DNA from 4 places in the Kosakonia sp. N21 genome. Region 4 is predicted to be linked to each of the others. Evidence: predicted binding sites of a transcription regulator. Region 4 holds the regulator's gene; each other region holds the start of a gene.
The links. The regulator Fur, encoded in region 4, represses iron uptake genes when iron is present. The targets are predictions, from matches to a motif close to ATAATAATGAGAACNACTATCAA.
Positions count from the first base shown of each region.

Region 1: the regulator Fur is predicted to act here: its motif matches at 2,321-2,343, upstream of ACQ3G7_RS01165 (Nramp family divalent metal transporter).
Region 2: the regulator Fur is predicted to act here: its motif matches at 1,996-2,018, upstream of fhuF (siderophore-iron reductase FhuF).
Region 3: the regulator Fur is predicted to act here: its motif matches at 1,398-1,420, upstream of feoA (ferrous iron transporter A).

Region 1 is NZ_JBOBHR010000001.1:246,407-250,444, reverse strand. Features, by position in the region: gene mgrA (L-glyceraldehyde 3-phosphate reductase) at 1-534, shown strand, start outside; gene ACQ3G7_RS01170 (DUF2502 domain-containing protein) at 659-985, shown strand; gene ACQ3G7_RS01165 (Nramp family divalent metal transporter) at 1,043-2,281, opposite strand; gene ACQ3G7_RS01160 (NupC/NupG family nucleoside CNT transporter) at 2,635-3,822, shown strand; gene ACQ3G7_RS01155 (EAL domain-containing protein) at 3,871-4,038, opposite strand, start outside.
Region 2 is NZ_JBOBHR010000003.1:425,459-429,496, forward strand. Features, by position in the region: gene ACQ3G7_RS09190 (PTS sugar transporter subunit IIC) at 1-1,144, shown strand, start outside; gene fhuF (siderophore-iron reductase FhuF) at 1,188-1,976, opposite strand; gene ACQ3G7_RS09200 (GGDEF domain-containing protein) at 2,079-3,143, opposite strand; gene ACQ3G7_RS09205 (DUF1435 domain-containing protein) at 3,360-3,638, shown strand; tRNA gene ACQ3G7_RS09210 (tRNA-Leu) at 3,672-3,758, opposite strand; tRNA gene ACQ3G7_RS09215 (tRNA-Leu) at 3,790-3,876, opposite strand; tRNA gene ACQ3G7_RS09220 (tRNA-Leu) at 3,905-3,991, opposite strand.
Region 3 is NZ_JBOBHR010000008.1:184,454-188,491, forward strand. Features, by position in the region: gene feoB (Fe(2+) transporter permease subunit FeoB) at 1-1,034, opposite strand, end outside; gene feoA (ferrous iron transporter A) at 1,065-1,292, opposite strand; gene ACQ3G7_RS19185 (Tex family protein) at 1,804-4,038, opposite strand, start outside.
Region 4 is NZ_JBOBHR010000002.1:123,144-127,181, reverse strand. Features, by position in the region: gene ACQ3G7_RS04385 (beta-N-acetylhexosaminidase) at 1-1,684, shown strand, start outside; gene fur (ferric iron uptake transcriptional regulator) at 1,781-2,227, opposite strand; gene fldA (flavodoxin FldA) at 2,516-3,046, opposite strand; gene ybfE (LexA regulated protein) at 3,210-3,491, opposite strand; gene ybfF (esterase) at 3,627-4,038, opposite strand, start outside.

The sequences.
Region 1 (4,038 bases), on a different contig from region 4:
ATTGTGCGCCAGGGTAAAGCGCTGTACGTCGGGTTGTCTAACTACCCGGCCACGCTGGCGCGTGAAGCTATCGACATCCTCAACGACCTGGGGACGCCGTGCCTGATCCACCAGCCTAAATACTCCATGTTTGAACGCTGGGTGGAAACCGAGCTGCTGGAAGTCTTGCAGCAAAAAGGGGTTGGCAGCATTGCCTTCTCCCCGCTGGCGGGTGGGCAATTAACGGACCGCTATCTGCACGGCATCCCGGCGGATTCGCGCGCGGCCAGCGGCAGCCGGTTTCTGAATCCGGACCAGCTTACCGATGAAAAACTGGCGACTGTACGCGCGCTGAATGCGGTAGCTCAACGGCGAGGACAGAAACTGTCGCAGATGGCGCTGGCCTGGGTGCTACGCGGCGGCAAAGTGACCTCGGTGCTGATTGGCGCCAGTAAGATCGGGCAACTGGACGATGCCGTTGGCATGCTGGCCAATCGGGATTTCAGCGCAGCAGAATGCGAGGAGATCGACGCCATTCTCAGCGGTGCAAAATAACATCATTTTTAGCAAAAAGTGCTGCCATTCATGATTTAGGAGTTCCGCCAATAATACGGGGTTTTACCGCCCCGTAAGATTGTTGTAACAGGCCGTTTCGGCCCCGATCGTGAAGGAGAAGAGTATGTTCAGGTCACTGATTCTGGCAGCAGTGTTAATGGCTTCAGCCCCCCTGGTCGCTAATGCTGGCGAAATCACCCTGTTGCCGTCTATAAAATTACAAATTGGCGATCGTGATAATTACGGTAACTACTGGGACGGCGGACGCTGGCGCGACCGCGACTACTGGGGTCGCAACTATGAATGGCGCGGCAACCACTGGTATAAACACGACCGCGGATGGCATCGCGGTTGGGATAAACGCGATGCCTATGAGCGCGGCTACCGCGAAGGCTGGAACGATCGCGATGACCACCGCGGGCCGGGAGGCGGTCGCTGGCGTCATCATTGATACGAAAAAGGAGCGCATGCGCTCCTTTTTTCTTTGTGGTGATTGGTGAGCAGAACGCTATAACCCTGCCGCGGTCCCCACTAACAACCAGCCATTTAAACTGACCACCAGTACCACAATCACCCAGCCGGTACGCTTAATCAGCGATGAATTCACCAGTTCACCCATCAGCGCATGATTGCTGGTAAACACCAGCAGCGGCACCAACGCCAGCGCAATACCGAAGCTCAGCAACACCTGGCTCATCACCAGAATTTGCGTAGGATCCAGCCCCAGCCAGATGACGATAAACGAGGGCATCATGGTGATAGTGCGACGAACCCACAGCGGAATATGGAAACGCACAAACCCTTGCATCACCACCTGTCCCGCCAGCGTGCCCACCACCGTCGAAGAGAGACCTGCCGCCACCAGGCTCAGACCAAAAATGGTGGCGGCCGCGTGGCTCAATAACGGCTCCAGCGTGAGGTAAGCCTGATCCAAATCGGCAATCCCGGTATGACCGTTAAAATGGAAAGCCGCGGCTGCGGTGGCCATCATTGCCAGATTCACAAAACCGGCAATGGTCATGGCAATTCCTACATCCCATTTGGTGGCTGAATAGCGCTGACGCTGGGTTCCCTGGTGCAAATGCTGCGTCAGGGAAGAGTGCAGGTAAATCACATGCGGCATAATGGTCGCGCCCAACACCCCAGCGGCGAGAAAGACGGCGTCGGTTCCCGGCAAACTGGGAATCACAATCCCTTTCGTCAGCGCCGCCAGCCGCGGCTGAGAAAACACCAGCTCAACAATGTATGCCGCTGCAACAAACAGCAATAACCCGCCGATCACCTTCTCTAACGGTTTTTGCCCGCGTCGTTGCAACATCAAAATCAAAAAGGTGGCAACGCCGGTCAGCACTGCGCCTTGCAGCAGCGAAACGCCGAGGATCATTTTAAAACCGATAGCCGCGCCAATAAATTCCGCGAGATCAGTGGCCATGGCGATAATTTCCGCCTGTACCCAGTAGAACCAGACCACCGGGCGTGGATAGTGATCGCGGATCTGCTCAGCCAGGTTTTTGCCGGTGGCGATACCGAGTTTGGCGGAGAGCAACTGAATCAGCATCGCCATTAAATTGGCCCACACCACAACCCACAATAGCTGGTAGCCGAAACTTGCCCCCGCCTGAATGTTGGTGGCAAAGTTGCCGGGATCGATATAGCCAATCGCCGCAATGAACGCCGGTCCCATTAACGCGAACCTCAGCTTGCGCGCTGCACGCCCACTGCTATTCTCAACGCGACTACTGTTCATTTTATGCCCTTAAATATAGCCTTTGCTATGTTTCATGCTACCAAAATGAGAATGATTATCAAGTTCATTTAGATGGGTTTACCTGATTTCTCTGATAGCCAGAAACAATAGAAGGGCTGAATGTCCAGTATGGTGACGGCGGCAACAGGAACTGCCGCAGCGTTATGTTAAGAGTTTAGCATCACGACGCAACTTTTCACTCCTTTACTTAACATAACAGAAATGTATGGTGGATCACTAATTTTGAGTCTGGTCACAGGCCATTAATATAGTGTGTGTTTGATCTCGTTTTCTTTTGGCTTGTTACATAGAATGTGCACGAAATTTCTACCCGTCTCATATTTGGAGCAAATATGTCCCGTGTTCTGCACTTTGTCCTGGCGCTTGCTGTCGTGGCGCTGCTTGCCTTGCTCGTGAGCAGCGATCGCAAGAAAATCCGCATCCGCTTTGTTATTCAATTGCTGGTGATTGAAGTTTTACTGGCCTGGTTCTTCCTGAACTCTGATATCGGCCTGGGCTTCGTTAAAGGCTTCTCCGAAATGTTTGAAAAACTGCTCGGTTTCGCCAACGAAGGCACCAACTTCGTATTCGGTAAAATGAATGACGAAGGCCTGGCGTTCTTCTTCCTGAAAGTGCTGTGCCCGATTGTCTTTATTTCTGCACTGATCGGGATTTTGCAACATATCCGCGTGTTGCCAATCATTATTCGCGCCATCGGGACGGTGCTGTCTAAAGTGAACGGCATGGGCAAACTGGAGTCATTTAACGCCGTCAGCTCCCTGATTCTGGGTCAGTCCGAGAACTTTATTGCCTATAAAGATATCCTCGGCAAAATGTCGCGCAACCGCATGTACACCATGGCGGCGACGGCGATGTCCACCGTTTCGATGTCCATCGTTGGCGCGTACATGACCATGCTGCAGCCGAAATATGTTGTGGCGGCGCTGGTGCTGAACATGTTCAGTACCTTTATCGTACTGTCGCTGATCAACCCGTACCGCGTGGAAGAGAGCGAAGAAAACCTGCAAATGGCGAAGTTGCACGAAGGTCAGAGCTTCTTTGAAATGCTGGGCGAATACATTCTGGCGGGCTTCAAAGTGGCGATTATCGTTGCGGCGATGCTGATTGGCTTTATCGCGCTGATTTCTGGTCTGAACGCGCTGTTCGCGGCGATTTTTGGTATCTCTTTCCAGGGCATTCTGGGCTATATCTTCTACCCCATCGCCTGGGTGCTGGGCGTACCGGCTCACGAAGCGCTGCAGGTGGCGAGCATCATGGCAACCAAACTGGTTTCCAACGAATTCGTGGCGATGATGGATCTGCAGAAAATCGCGGCCAACCTCTCTCCGCGTGCAGAAGGCATCCTCTCTGTATTCCTGGTCTCCTTCGCGAACTTCTCTTCTATCGGTATCATCGCCGGTGCGATTAAAGGCCTGAACGAAGAGCAAGGCAACGTGGTTTCCCGCTTTGGTCTGAAACTGGTTTACGGCTCTACGCTGGTGAGCGTGCTGTCTGCTGCAATTGCGGCGCTGGTTATCTGATTGCCGGATGGCCAACACTATTGAAAACCGGGGATAGCCCCGGTTTTTTTATGCCTTAGCCAGCAGTTGCGGTTTCCCTAATAAGTAGCCTTGCAAATAATCGACCCCAGCTTGCAGCAACAGTGCGCGCTGAGCTTCGTTTTCCACATACTCCGCCACCACCGTCAGCGACTTCCCTTTCGCCAGTTCACAGATGGCTTTCACGATCATCACATC
Region 2 (4,038 bases), on a different contig from region 4:
GGGTTTCGCCCGTGGTTGGCTCGATCTGGCGAAACAGTATGAAGGGCGGATCCTCACGCCTTTCGATATGACGATGGGCATTATGTCTATCTATATCTGCGCGGCCATTGCTTACAATCTCGGTAAGCATTATGTGAAGTCGCATCAGTTGGATCCGTTTATGTGCGCCATGCTATCGCTGATGGCATTCTTACTGGTGGCTGCGCCTAAAACCAACGGCACGTTGCCGGTAGATAGCCTGGGTGGCACCGGTATTTTCACCGCGATCCTGGTGGCGATTTATTGTGTGGAAATGATGCGTTTTCTGAAAGCGCATAACATTGGTATTCGCCTGCCCGATCAGGTGCCACCGATGATAAAAAACTCGTTTGATTTGCTCATTCCTGTGCTGGTGGTCGTGCTGACGCTTTATCCACTGAGTCTGCTGATCCAGACGCAGTTCAATATGCTGATCCCGCAAGCCATTATGGCGCTGTTTAAACCCCTGGTGGCGGCAGCGGATTCATTACCGGCCATTCTGCTGGCGGTGATCATTGGTCATTTACTGTGGTTTGCGGGCATTCATGGTGCCGCGATCGTTTCCGGTATGCTGCAAATGTTCTGGTTAACGAACCTTGGGCTGAACCAGACCGCGCTGGCGCAGGGCGCGCCGTTGCCGCATATCTTTATGGAAGCGTTCTGGACTTTCTTTATCGTGATTGGTGGCTCCGGGGCGACGATGGGGCTGGTGTTTTGCTACCTGCGCAGCCGCTCGGTACATTTACGTTCCATCGGGCGTTTAAGCGTCGTGCCGAGTATTTTCAACATCAATGAACCGGTCATTTTTGGCACGCCCATCGTAATGAATCCGGTATTCTTTATTCCCTTCCTGCTGGCCCCGACGATCAACGCCATCATTGCCTGGGCGGCGATGAAACTGGATCTTATTGGCAGAGTGATTTCCGTTGTACCATGGACCGCTCCTGCACCTATTGGCGGCGCGTGGGCGCTGGGTTGGGATTTCCGGGCAGCCATTCTGGTGGTCTTACTCGCTTGTGTGTCTGCGGTTATCTACTATCCGTTCTTTAAAGTGTACGAAAAACAGTTGCTGGAACAGGAAGCAGAAGAAGCACAGCGCGCAGAAAACGATAAACAGGTTGCGTGAATGCGCAAAGAAAGCAAAGGGGCGGAATAACCGCCCCTTTTGTTTATGTTAACGTGCAGTCCCCGCACTGCTGGACATCCGGCAGGCGATAGCGCTGGCAGCAAGTGCGGCGCACCAGCACACCGTCCCGCAGCACAACGGTGCGCCACAGCGGGTTGTCGCTACCATCGGCAAGTTGTTTTTCAAAGAAGCAGGTCTGGCGCAGCGCTGCGACGCGTGCTTCGCCAAGCACGGGGATCATATCCCCCAGGCACCAGTTAATCAGATAGCCCGTATTACTCCAGATAAGCTTACCGTTGATCTCTCCGGTGGCTTCCAGCGCCTGTACAACCGGGAGCATGGCGTGTGTGGTCAGCGCTGAAATTCGTTGGGCATCGTTGCACGACGTTAATACGCGATCGGGATGAACATCAATCCAGAAGCACGCGGCACGGCCGGTTTCGTGGAACTCGACGTGGAAATGTTCAGGCGCAATATCGATTGTGCTTTTCTGCGTCAACAGCGCCAGTAGCAACGGCGGAACCATCAGCCCGAGATACCACTGTGCCCACAGCGAGAGCAACGGTTTGTTTTCCCGCGGCTGCGTTAATTGGTTGCGATAAATATGATCGGAATAGGTCGCAATAAGCGTCTGTAACGCGCTTCCTTGTGACCATTCCGCCAGCGTCATGGCCTGGTAAGGTGCTGGTTCATCGAGACGAATAAAATCAAGCAGATATTCGCGATGGCTGGCGAGAGTTTCCCGTACGGCATTAGCCAGCGAATCGCGCTCATTGTTGAGGCCCCCTCGCCAGATAACATTTTCAGCGTTCGTTGCGGTACGTGAAGTCATGGCAGTCGCAGGATGATAAATCTAAATGATAATGATTTTTAATCCTAACCACGGATAAAATCGATAGCAAGGTGTTTATCGTAAAGTTAGCGCGGGCGCGCCTCAGACGGGCTGTAATTCTTCACTCACCAGGATGTTATTGCGTCCCATATGTTTGGCTTCATACAGGGCTTTATCGGCACGGGAAAGAGACGCGTCGATGTCATTACCGAGCAATGGCGCAATCCCAATACTGACGGTGACGTTTGTGGCGACGCTTTCATTGAACATATGCGGAATTTTCAGATCATACACTTGCTGGCGAATACGCTCGGCGGTACGACGGGCATCTTCCTGTTCTGCGTTATTAATCAGGATCATAAATTCTTCACCACCGAAGCGGGCAACAATATCGCGTGAGCGTACGGCATTGCGCAAGGCGGCAGACACGCGGATGAGCGCCTGATCCCCCATCATGTGGCCGTAATGATCGTTATAGGCTTTAAAGTGATCAATATCGAGAAGCAGCACATAGCGGGGGCTATCATCTACCGCCAGCAAATTGTCGAGTTTATGCTGTAAACCCCGGCGGTTGTACAAGCCGGTCAGCGGATCCAGCATGCTTAAATCATTGAGCGTTTTGCGCTCCTGCATCAGGCGATTCATTAATGCCTGGGCAAAATGATCATTACGCTTTTGAATTGCATGCTGAATAGAGATGCCCAATACCGGCAGTGCAAAGGAGTAGACCATTCTTAATTCGCTCTCCCCGCTGCTTAGCCACAAACAACTGATGAATACCGGTAACGAGTGAAATAAAAAGGCAAGGATATGATTTGAAAAAGCAATGGTGCCAATAAACAGAATGCTCAATAACGCAATCAGCAGAAAGGCATCAGCATTATCATTTATTAATCTGACTTTAGTGATTACATGCCACGCCCACAGGCAGCCAAATATCAGTGAAATAAGGGTGATATTAATTTTTCGGCCAGGGAAATAGTGGTGTAGTGCTGGCAACACCAGGCTCGCCGCGAAGATGATGCATACGGGGATCGTCAAGATACGCAAGTTATAGAGCGGCAGAGCTATGGAGAACAGCGCTGAGATCGCATTGAGTAACAGAAATAGACGCAGGGACAATCGATATTTCTTGTTACAGAGAGATTGCCAGGTTTGTAATGTCATACCTAAAAATCGTTGTTTATCCGTAATCTAACGGCGTGCTGATAGTCAAAAAAAGAAAATGTAACGCGATGAAACAGTTATCGCGAAAAATTAGTGATTTGGATTTTCATTTAAGTGGCGCTTAATTTATCACCTTACTGAATGCCTGTCATTAGAAGATGAGTAATCTTCATACTGGCGTTTCGTATCGGGCTGACAAATGAGAAAACATATCATATGATATTGGTTATCATTATCGCTTTGAGAGATGAAAGCATGTTGCAACGCGCGCTGGGGAGTGGATGGGGGATTGTATTACCAGGCATGGTTGTTGCCATTCTGGCGCTTGCCGATCTGTCAGTTAACGCCTGGCGGGGAGTCATTGTACTTGGGCTGTTGCTCACGCCAGCAATGCTGTACCACAAACGTTTACGGCACTTTGTGCTGTTGCCTTCAGGCGTTGCGCTGGTCGGTGGAATGATGCTGCTGATGATGAACTTGAAAATGATATTGTAACGGGAGAGTCATACAGGGAGTGTATAAGATATCTGGTGCGAGGGGGGGGACTTGAACCCCCACGTCCGTAAGGACACTAACACCTGAAGCTAGCGCGTCTACCAATTCCGCCACCTTCGCACAGTCATCTTACTTTTTGATATTGCCTCGTTGGTGCGAGGGGGGGGACTTGAACCCCCACGTCCGTAAGAACACTAACACCTGAAGCTAGCGCGTCTACCAATTCCGCCACCTTCGCACAGTGCGAGCAATATCAGCGTGGTTTATGGTGCGAGGGGGGGGACTTGAACCCCCACGTCCGTAAGGACACTAACACCTGAAGCTAGCGCGTCTACCAATTCCGCCACCTTCGCATACCATCGATACTCTTGAAGTATCGCTACCACGGAGGCGCATTCTA
Region 3 (4,038 bases), on a different contig from region 4:
CCGCCCAGCCCCTGGGCAAGGAACACGGTCAGCCACGCCGGGAAGTGCAACGTATAACCCAGCCACTGAATGCCATGCACAAACACCGCCACTGAACCGGCATCAAAAATAGGGGCGAATGCGCCGCCGATGTTAATGGCGAACAGGAACATCAGGTACATGACGAACAGGAAGATGGGCAGGCCCAAAAAACGGTTCAGGATCACGCGGTCGACCGCAGCCGTGAACTGGCTGGGCTCGGCGGTCAGCGTGTTGCTCACCGTGTCGCAAATCGCGGCGATGGATTGATAACGCGCATCGGCAATATGCAGCGCCGGGTCATCCATTTCGGCCTGCAAACGAGACAGAGTCGTTTCCAGGTGCTGGGTACTGATGCCTGAGTTGGCGCGGCTGTAGATATCACCTTCCAGCATTTGCAGACCCATCCAGCGGCGTTGCTGCCACGGTGTCTCGTCACCCATCATGTGCGCCAGCGCGTCCGCTTCCCGGGAGAGTGGTTGGGCGTAATGCACCAGTTCAACGCTGTCGTTGGCCTGATGGCGGTCGATCGCCAGCTTCAGGGCTTCAATGCCGCGACCGCGGGTGGAAACCAGTGGGATCACCGGGCAGCCAAGGCGCGCGGCAAGGGCGTCGACATCAATGCGTACTTTCTGTTTTTCGGCGATATCTAGCATATTCAGGGCGATAATGCAGGGAATGCCGAGTTCCAGCAGTTGCAGGGTCAGGTAGAGGTTACGCTCCAGGTTGGAGGCATCCACCACGTTGATCAGCAGGTCTGCGTCGCCGCTCAGAATGTAGTGGCAGGCAATCTGTTCATCCAGTGAGGTTTGCGCAGAAATGGTGGTCAGGGAGTAAGTGCCGGGAAGGTCGACCAGCGTGACCTGGTTATCTGTGGTAGTGAATGAACCCTCTTTGCGTTCAACGGTAACGCCAGCCCAGTTACCCACACGCTGACGCGCACCGGTTAACTGATTGAATAATGTTGTCTTGCCTGAATTAGGATTACCAATTAAGCCAATGGTTATTTTTTTCATTTTACGTAACTCTCTGTAACGGCCGAACCATTAACGTGAAACTGCTTCCAGTTCGAGGAAGGCAAGATCTTTTTTCCGTAACACTAAATTAACGCGTCGGGTTTCGATATGAATGGGATCGCCTAACGGCGCCACGCGCACCACATTAAAAGAGGAACCGGGCAACATGCCTAAAGAGAGGAGTTTTTGCCGCCATGCCGGGCTAATTTCTTGTGAAAAGCCGGTAATTTTCCACGCGCTGTCAGGAGAGAATTGCATAGAACCTACTTATGTACGCTGCGAACCAATATTTATCATGCGTCGTGCGGGCGCATGGCATCCGGTAGTGGCCAATGAGAAAAGAGAAATACTCAACATGGCACAATGATAATGAGAATAGTTTTTATCATCAATCATAAAAATGCGCTGGCAGGCAGTCGAATATATTAATTTGGACCTGTTTTGACGTAGCTCAACATTTTGTTGGGTTATGCATTTCGTGCTGTGTTGGAAAAATAAAGACACAAAAAAATAGCGTTAATGACATTTTTTCTGGCTTAAGGATTTATTAAGGATGGAAAGTGATTGACGTGAAAAAATGCACTGATACAGCATGTTAAATGCGCTAATTATAGATAGAGTTGATTAATATTTTTGAACGCTAATTAGCATGTAAAATAAAGAGTTAATTTTATTACGTTGAATAACGGTGTGAATTAACTTTTATATTTTCGAATGGTTTGTCGAAAAAATAGCCCTTCTCTTGTCCGGGAAGGGCTATCGTCTGCGTTTAGCGTTTCTTACCCATTGCCGCCGCCAGCGCATCCATCATCGCGCTGTTGCCGCTGGGTTGTGTATCGCGGCCGCGCGGTGCTTTCGCCGGGCGTGCGTTGTTGCGGCCAGCATCGCGGTTGCCCGCGTTGCTGTTGCCATTACCGCGACGGGTGTTGCTGTCGCCGGGTTGTTCATCCAGACGCATGGTCAGCGCGATGCGTTTGCGCTGGAGATCCACTTCCAGCACTTTCACTTTCACGATATCGCCCGCTTTGACCACCGTATGCGGATCTTCAACGAACTTGTCCGCCAGCGAAGAGATATGAACCAGGCCATCCTGATGCACGCCGATGTCAACGAACGCGCCAAAGTTGGTGACGTTGGTGACCGCGCCTTCCAGCACCATGCCAGGCAGCAGGTCGTTGAGGGTTTCAACACCTTCAGCAAAGGTCGCGGTTTTGAACTCCGGACGCGGGTCACGCCCCGGTTTCTCCAGCTCTTTGATAATGTCTGTCACCGTCGGCACACCGAAGCGCTCATCGGTAAATTCAGTGGCTTTCAGTTTGCGCAGTTCACTGCTGTTGCCCATCAAATCGCGCAGGGATTGCGCGGTTGCCGCCAGAATACGCTCCACCACCGGGTAGGTTTCCGGGTGGACTGTTGAAGCATCCAACGGGTTGTCACCGTGGTTGATACGCAGGAAGCCTGCGCACTGCTCAAAGGCTTTCGGCCCAAGGCGGCTGACTTTGAGTAACTGCTGGCGATTCTGGAACTGACCATTTTCATCGCGCCAGGTGACGATGTTCTGCGCCATCATGCGGGTCAGACCTGCTACGCGCGTCAGCAGTGGAACAGAGGCGGTATTCAGGTCAACGCCGACGGCGTTCACGCAGTCTTCAACGACCGCATCCAGCTTGCGCGCTAACTGCGTCTGGCTGACATCGTGCTGATATTGGCCGACACCGATGGATTTCGGATCGATTTTCACCAGCTCAGCCAGTGGATCCTGTAAACGGCGGGCGATAGAGACCGCACCGCGCAGAGAAACGTCGAGATCCGGGAATTCCAGCGCTGCCAGCTCAGAAGCGGAGTAGACCGATGCGCCGGCTTCACTGACGATCACTTTTTGTGCGGTGACTTTCGGGAACTGTTTCTGCACATCGAGGTAGAAACGCTCTGTTTCGCGGGACGCGGTGCCGTTGCCGATGGCGACCAGCTCAACGTTATGCTTCTCACACAGCGCCGCGACGGCAACCGCCGCTTTCGCAGCCTGGCCGGTATGCGGGTAAATGGTGTCGGTCGCCACCAGTTTGCCGGTGCCATCCACGACCGCGACTTTTACGCCGGTACGCAGGCCCGGATCGAGCCCCATGGTGGCGCGCAGACCGGCCGGTGCGGCCATCAACAGATCGTGCAGGTTGCGGGCAAAAACGTTAATCGCTTCATCTTCTGCGCGTTCACGTACCGTGCCCATCAGCTCGGTTTCCAGATGCATTAACACTTTGATACGCCAGGTCCAGCTCACCACGCCTTTGCGCCAGCTATCCGCCGGGGCATTATTCAGACGCAGGCCGAGGTGATCGATAATGATCTGCTCGCAGTGGCTCTCTTTTGGCGGTTCGTCAAATTGCGGGTCGGCATTCAGCGAGAGCTGAAGTACGCCTTCGTTACGCCCACGGAACATGGCCAGTGCGCGGTGAGAGGGGGTAGTGGCAATCGGCTCATGATGATCGAAGTAGTCGCGGAATTTCGCGCCTTCTTCCTCTTTGCCACTGACAACGGTCGCCACCAGGTGGGCGTTTTTCCACAGATAATCGCGCACTTTCGCCAGCAGCGCGGCATCTTCGGCGAAGCGTTCCATCAGGATATAACGTGCGCCATCCAGTGCGGCTTTGCTGTCCGCCACGCCTTTATCGGCGTCGACAAAGGTCGCGGCTAAGGTGTCCGGATCCTGTGAAGGATCGGTCCACAACGCATCGGCCAGCGGCTCCAGCCCGGCTTCAATGGCGATCTGCCCGCGGGTGCGGCGTTTGGGTTTGTACGGCAGGTAGAGATCTTCGAGTTCGGTTTTGCTCAGCGTACCGTTAATGGCTTTGGCCAGTTCGTCACTGAGTTTGCCCTGCTCGCCAATGGATTTGAGGATCGCCTGACGGCGCTCTTCCAGTTCGCGCAGGTAGACAAGACGGGTTTCGAGCTGACGCAGTTGCGTGTCGTCCAGACCGCCGGTGACCTCTTTACGATAGCGCGCGAT
Region 4 (4,038 bases):
GGACGCCAAAGATGCGCCACGCTTTGATTACCGCGCAATTCAGTTGGATGTTGGTCGTAACTTCCACAGCAAGGACGCAGTACTGCGTCTGCTGGATCAGATGGCGGCCTACAAACTGAATAAATTCCACTTTCATCTCAGTGATGATGAAGGCTGGCGTATTGAGATCCCCGGCCTGCCGGAGCTGACCGATATTGGTAGCAAACGTTGCCACGATCTGAGCGAAAAAACCTGCCTGTTGCCGCAACTGGGTTCTGGCCCGGACAGCAACAACAACGGGAGCGGTTTCTTTACCCGCGCGGATTACATCGAGATCCTGAAGTATGCTAAAGCCCGGCAGATTGAGGTCATTCCGGAAATCGATATGCCGGCCCATGCGCGTGCGGCAGTTATCTCTATGGAAGCCCGTTACGATCGACTGATGAAAGAGGGCAACGAGCAGGCCGCGGCGCAGTTCCGTTTGCTGGATCCAACGGATACCTCCAACACCACCGGGGTACAGTTTTATAACCGTACCGGCTACCTTAACCCTTGCCTCGACTCGTCACGCAATTTTGTCGACAAAGTGATCGGTGAAATCCAGCAGATGCATAAAGAAGCGGGCCTGCCGCTGCAAACCTGGCATTTTGGCGGCGATGAGGCAAAAAATATTTACCTCGGCGTTGGCTACACCGATCAGAAGAACCCGGAGGCGGGCAAGGGCATCATCGATAAGAGCAAGCAGGACAAACCGTGGGCGAAGTCGCAGGCGTGTCAGGCGATGATCAAAGACGGAAAAGTGACGGATGTTGAGCATCTTTCCAGCTATTTTGGCGTTGAAGTCAGCAAACAGGTGAAAGCCCGCGGCATTAATACGATGCAGGCCTGGCAGGATGGTCTGAAAGATGCCAAAGACGCGTCGGTATTCGCCACCGATCATGTCAACGTTAACTTCTGGGACACGCTCTACTGGGGCGGTTTTGACTCGGTTAATGACTGGGCAAACAAAGGGTTCCGCGTCATCGTTTCCAACCCGGATTATGTCTATCTCGATTTCCCGTATGAAGTGAACCCGCAAGAGAGCGGCTATTACTGGGGCACGCGCTTTAGCGACGAACGTAAGATCTTCAGTTTCGCGCCGGACAATATGCCGCAAAACGCCGAAACCTCGGTCGACCGGGATGGCAACCCCTTTACCGCGAAGTCAGATAAACCGTGGCCTGGGGCGTATGGCCTCTCCGCACAGTTGTGGAGCGAAGTGGTACGCACTGATAACCAGATGGAGTATATGATCTATCCGCGTCTGGTTGCGGTGGCGGAGCGCGCATGGCATCGCGCGGCCTGGGAGCAGGACTACAAAGCCGGGCGTGAGTATAAAGGCGGTGAAACGCACATGGTCGATGTTCGTGCTCTGGATAAAGACTGGACGCGCTTTGCCAACGTGTTAGGCAGTCGCGAGCTGGCAAAACTGGATAAAGCGGGTATTCATTACCGCCTGCCGGTGCCGGGTGCTCGCGTGGTGGGCGGCGTGCTTGAAGCCAACACCAGCTTCCCTGGCATGGTGGTGGAGTACTCTACCGACGGCGGCAAACACTGGCAGCGTTATAACGATAGCGCCCGCCCGCAGGTGAGTGGGGACGTGCAGGTGCGCACCGCCAGCCCGGACGGAAAACGCGTGAGTCGTGTGGACAGTGTCAAAGCGTGATTGCTATGCAAGCCGGATAGGGCGCAGCCTGCTGCTGTTATCCGGCAACTAAAAAAAAAGCCAACCGTCAGGTTGGCTTTTGCATATCAGAATGGATTATTTCGCGTCGTGCGCGCTTTCATCTTCGCGGCAGTCACCTTCAGCGCAGTGGCCATACAGGTAGAGACTGTGGTTCGTCAGACGAATGCCGTGTTTGGCGGCGATTTCACGCTGACGCGCTTCAATAGAATCATCACTGAATTCGATCACTTTGCCGCAATCGAGGCAAATCAGGTGATCGTGGTGATGTTGCTGGGTCAGTTCAAAAACGGACTTGCCGCCTTCGAAGTTATGACGGGTCACAATGCCGGCGTCATCGAACTGGTTCAATACACGGTAAACCGTAGCCAGGCCGATCTCTTCGCCCATGTCGATCAGTCGCTTGTATAAATCTTCCGCACTGACATGATGGTTATCCGGCTCCTGAAGAACTTCCAGGATTTTTAACCGAGGAAGCGTGACTTTCAGGCCGGCCTTCTTTAATGCGGTATTGTTGTCAGTCATGCGGAATCTGTCCTGTTGCTATACGATTCACTTCCTTAGCGGAAGTTATAGGAATGCACCTGGGATAATGCGTCTCATTATAGAACTGCCATGCCTAAATGAAAACTGCAAGCCCTCAAGTAAAGTAAGCTTATAAAACGTGGTGTCGCCGACAAAGTCCCGTGCGGCAGCCCAAGTTTAGCAGGGCTTATTGTACAGTGATGAATAAAAAAGTTAAAAATTTGTAGCAATTATTTCCATCGCTTGTACCTATTAATACGGCGCAACCCACAGGCTGCGCCGTAAACATCAGGCATTAATGATGTCGTCCAGGTGCAGCTCTTCCGAAACCTGCTTAACCCATTTCTGCACGCGTTCTGCGGTCAGTTCCGGCTGACGATCTTCATCAATCGCCAGACCCACAAAGTGATCATCATCCACCAGGCCTTTAGACGCTTCAAAATGGTAGCCAGCAGTCGGCCAGTGGCCCACGATGGTGGCGCCGCGCGGTTCAATGATGTCGCGGATAGTCCCCAGCGCATCACAGAAATATTCTGCGTAATCTTCCTGGTCGCCACAGCCGAACAGGGCGACTAACTTACCGTTGAAATCCACTTCTTCCAGCGTCGGGAAAAAGTCATCCCAGTCGCACTGCGCTTCGCCATAATACCAGGTTGGGATGCCGAGCAGCAGAATGTCATAGCCTTCGAGATCTTCTTTGCTGCTCTTGGCAATGTCATGAACATCGGCAACGTCTTTACCAAGCTGTTTTTGAATCATTTTCGCGATATTTTCGGTGTTGCCGGTATCGCTGCCGAAGAAAATGCCTGTAATTGCCATGAGTAAAATAACCTCTTGAAACTTAATGAGATGGTGGTGGCGTTTAGCCCACAGATAAGGGCAATCATAGCAGAACAGGGAAGCGCGCGGAAACAGCTATCGCGCCGGACTGCACTCTATGACACACGAAAAAAGGCGTAAAAGCGGTGATTCGGAGGATTCGCTATCCGCGTAAGGCGTTGAGCTGGGCCAGCAGCATTTCTTCAATAAGCTCGCTACGGCTCATTTCACGGGCATCCGCCAGCTCGTTTAACGCATCTACCGCTTCAACATTCAGTTTCAATTCAACGCGTTTGAGCCCGCGAACTTTATCGCGTTTTAGCTGGTTACGTTTGTTGATGCGCAACTGTTCATCGCGCGCGAGCGGGTTGGTCTTGGGTCGTCCCGGACGACGCTCATTCGCGAACAGATCTAGTGTCGTACGGTCCGTTTGTTCTTTAGCCATGGTTTAAGCAGCATACTACGGGAAAGACAAGCAATCGGGACGTTGCCCCGGGCTGAATAGCGCGCCATCATACATCAGCGCAACGGGCGCGCCAACGACCGGGCGCGTTCAAACGACCGGTCGCCGTCTTTTTAATCAGTTTGCCTTTTCAGAGAGATAACGACGGATAGCGCGCATGACCGCTTCCGGTTTCTCTGCGTGCACCCAGTGGCCCGCTCCAGCTATCACATGCGCCCGCGCTTGCGGAAATTGCGCCAGCAGGGCGTCACGGTATGCTTCCGTCACATACGGCGAGTTACCGCCGCGCACGAACAGTGCAGGCTTATCCCATGCCGGGACATTTTCCCAACCAACGATGTGCGCATACTGATCCCACAATACCGGGACATTAAAGCGCCAGTCGCCGTCGACAAATGATTTCAGCAGAAACTGGATCACGCCTTCTTCTTTTATCTCTTCGCGCATTAGCGCGGCGGCTTGTTGGCGTGTGGCGGCGTGTGCGTGGCTCACGGCGTTGATGGCGGCGAAAATCTCATCGTGGCGGCGC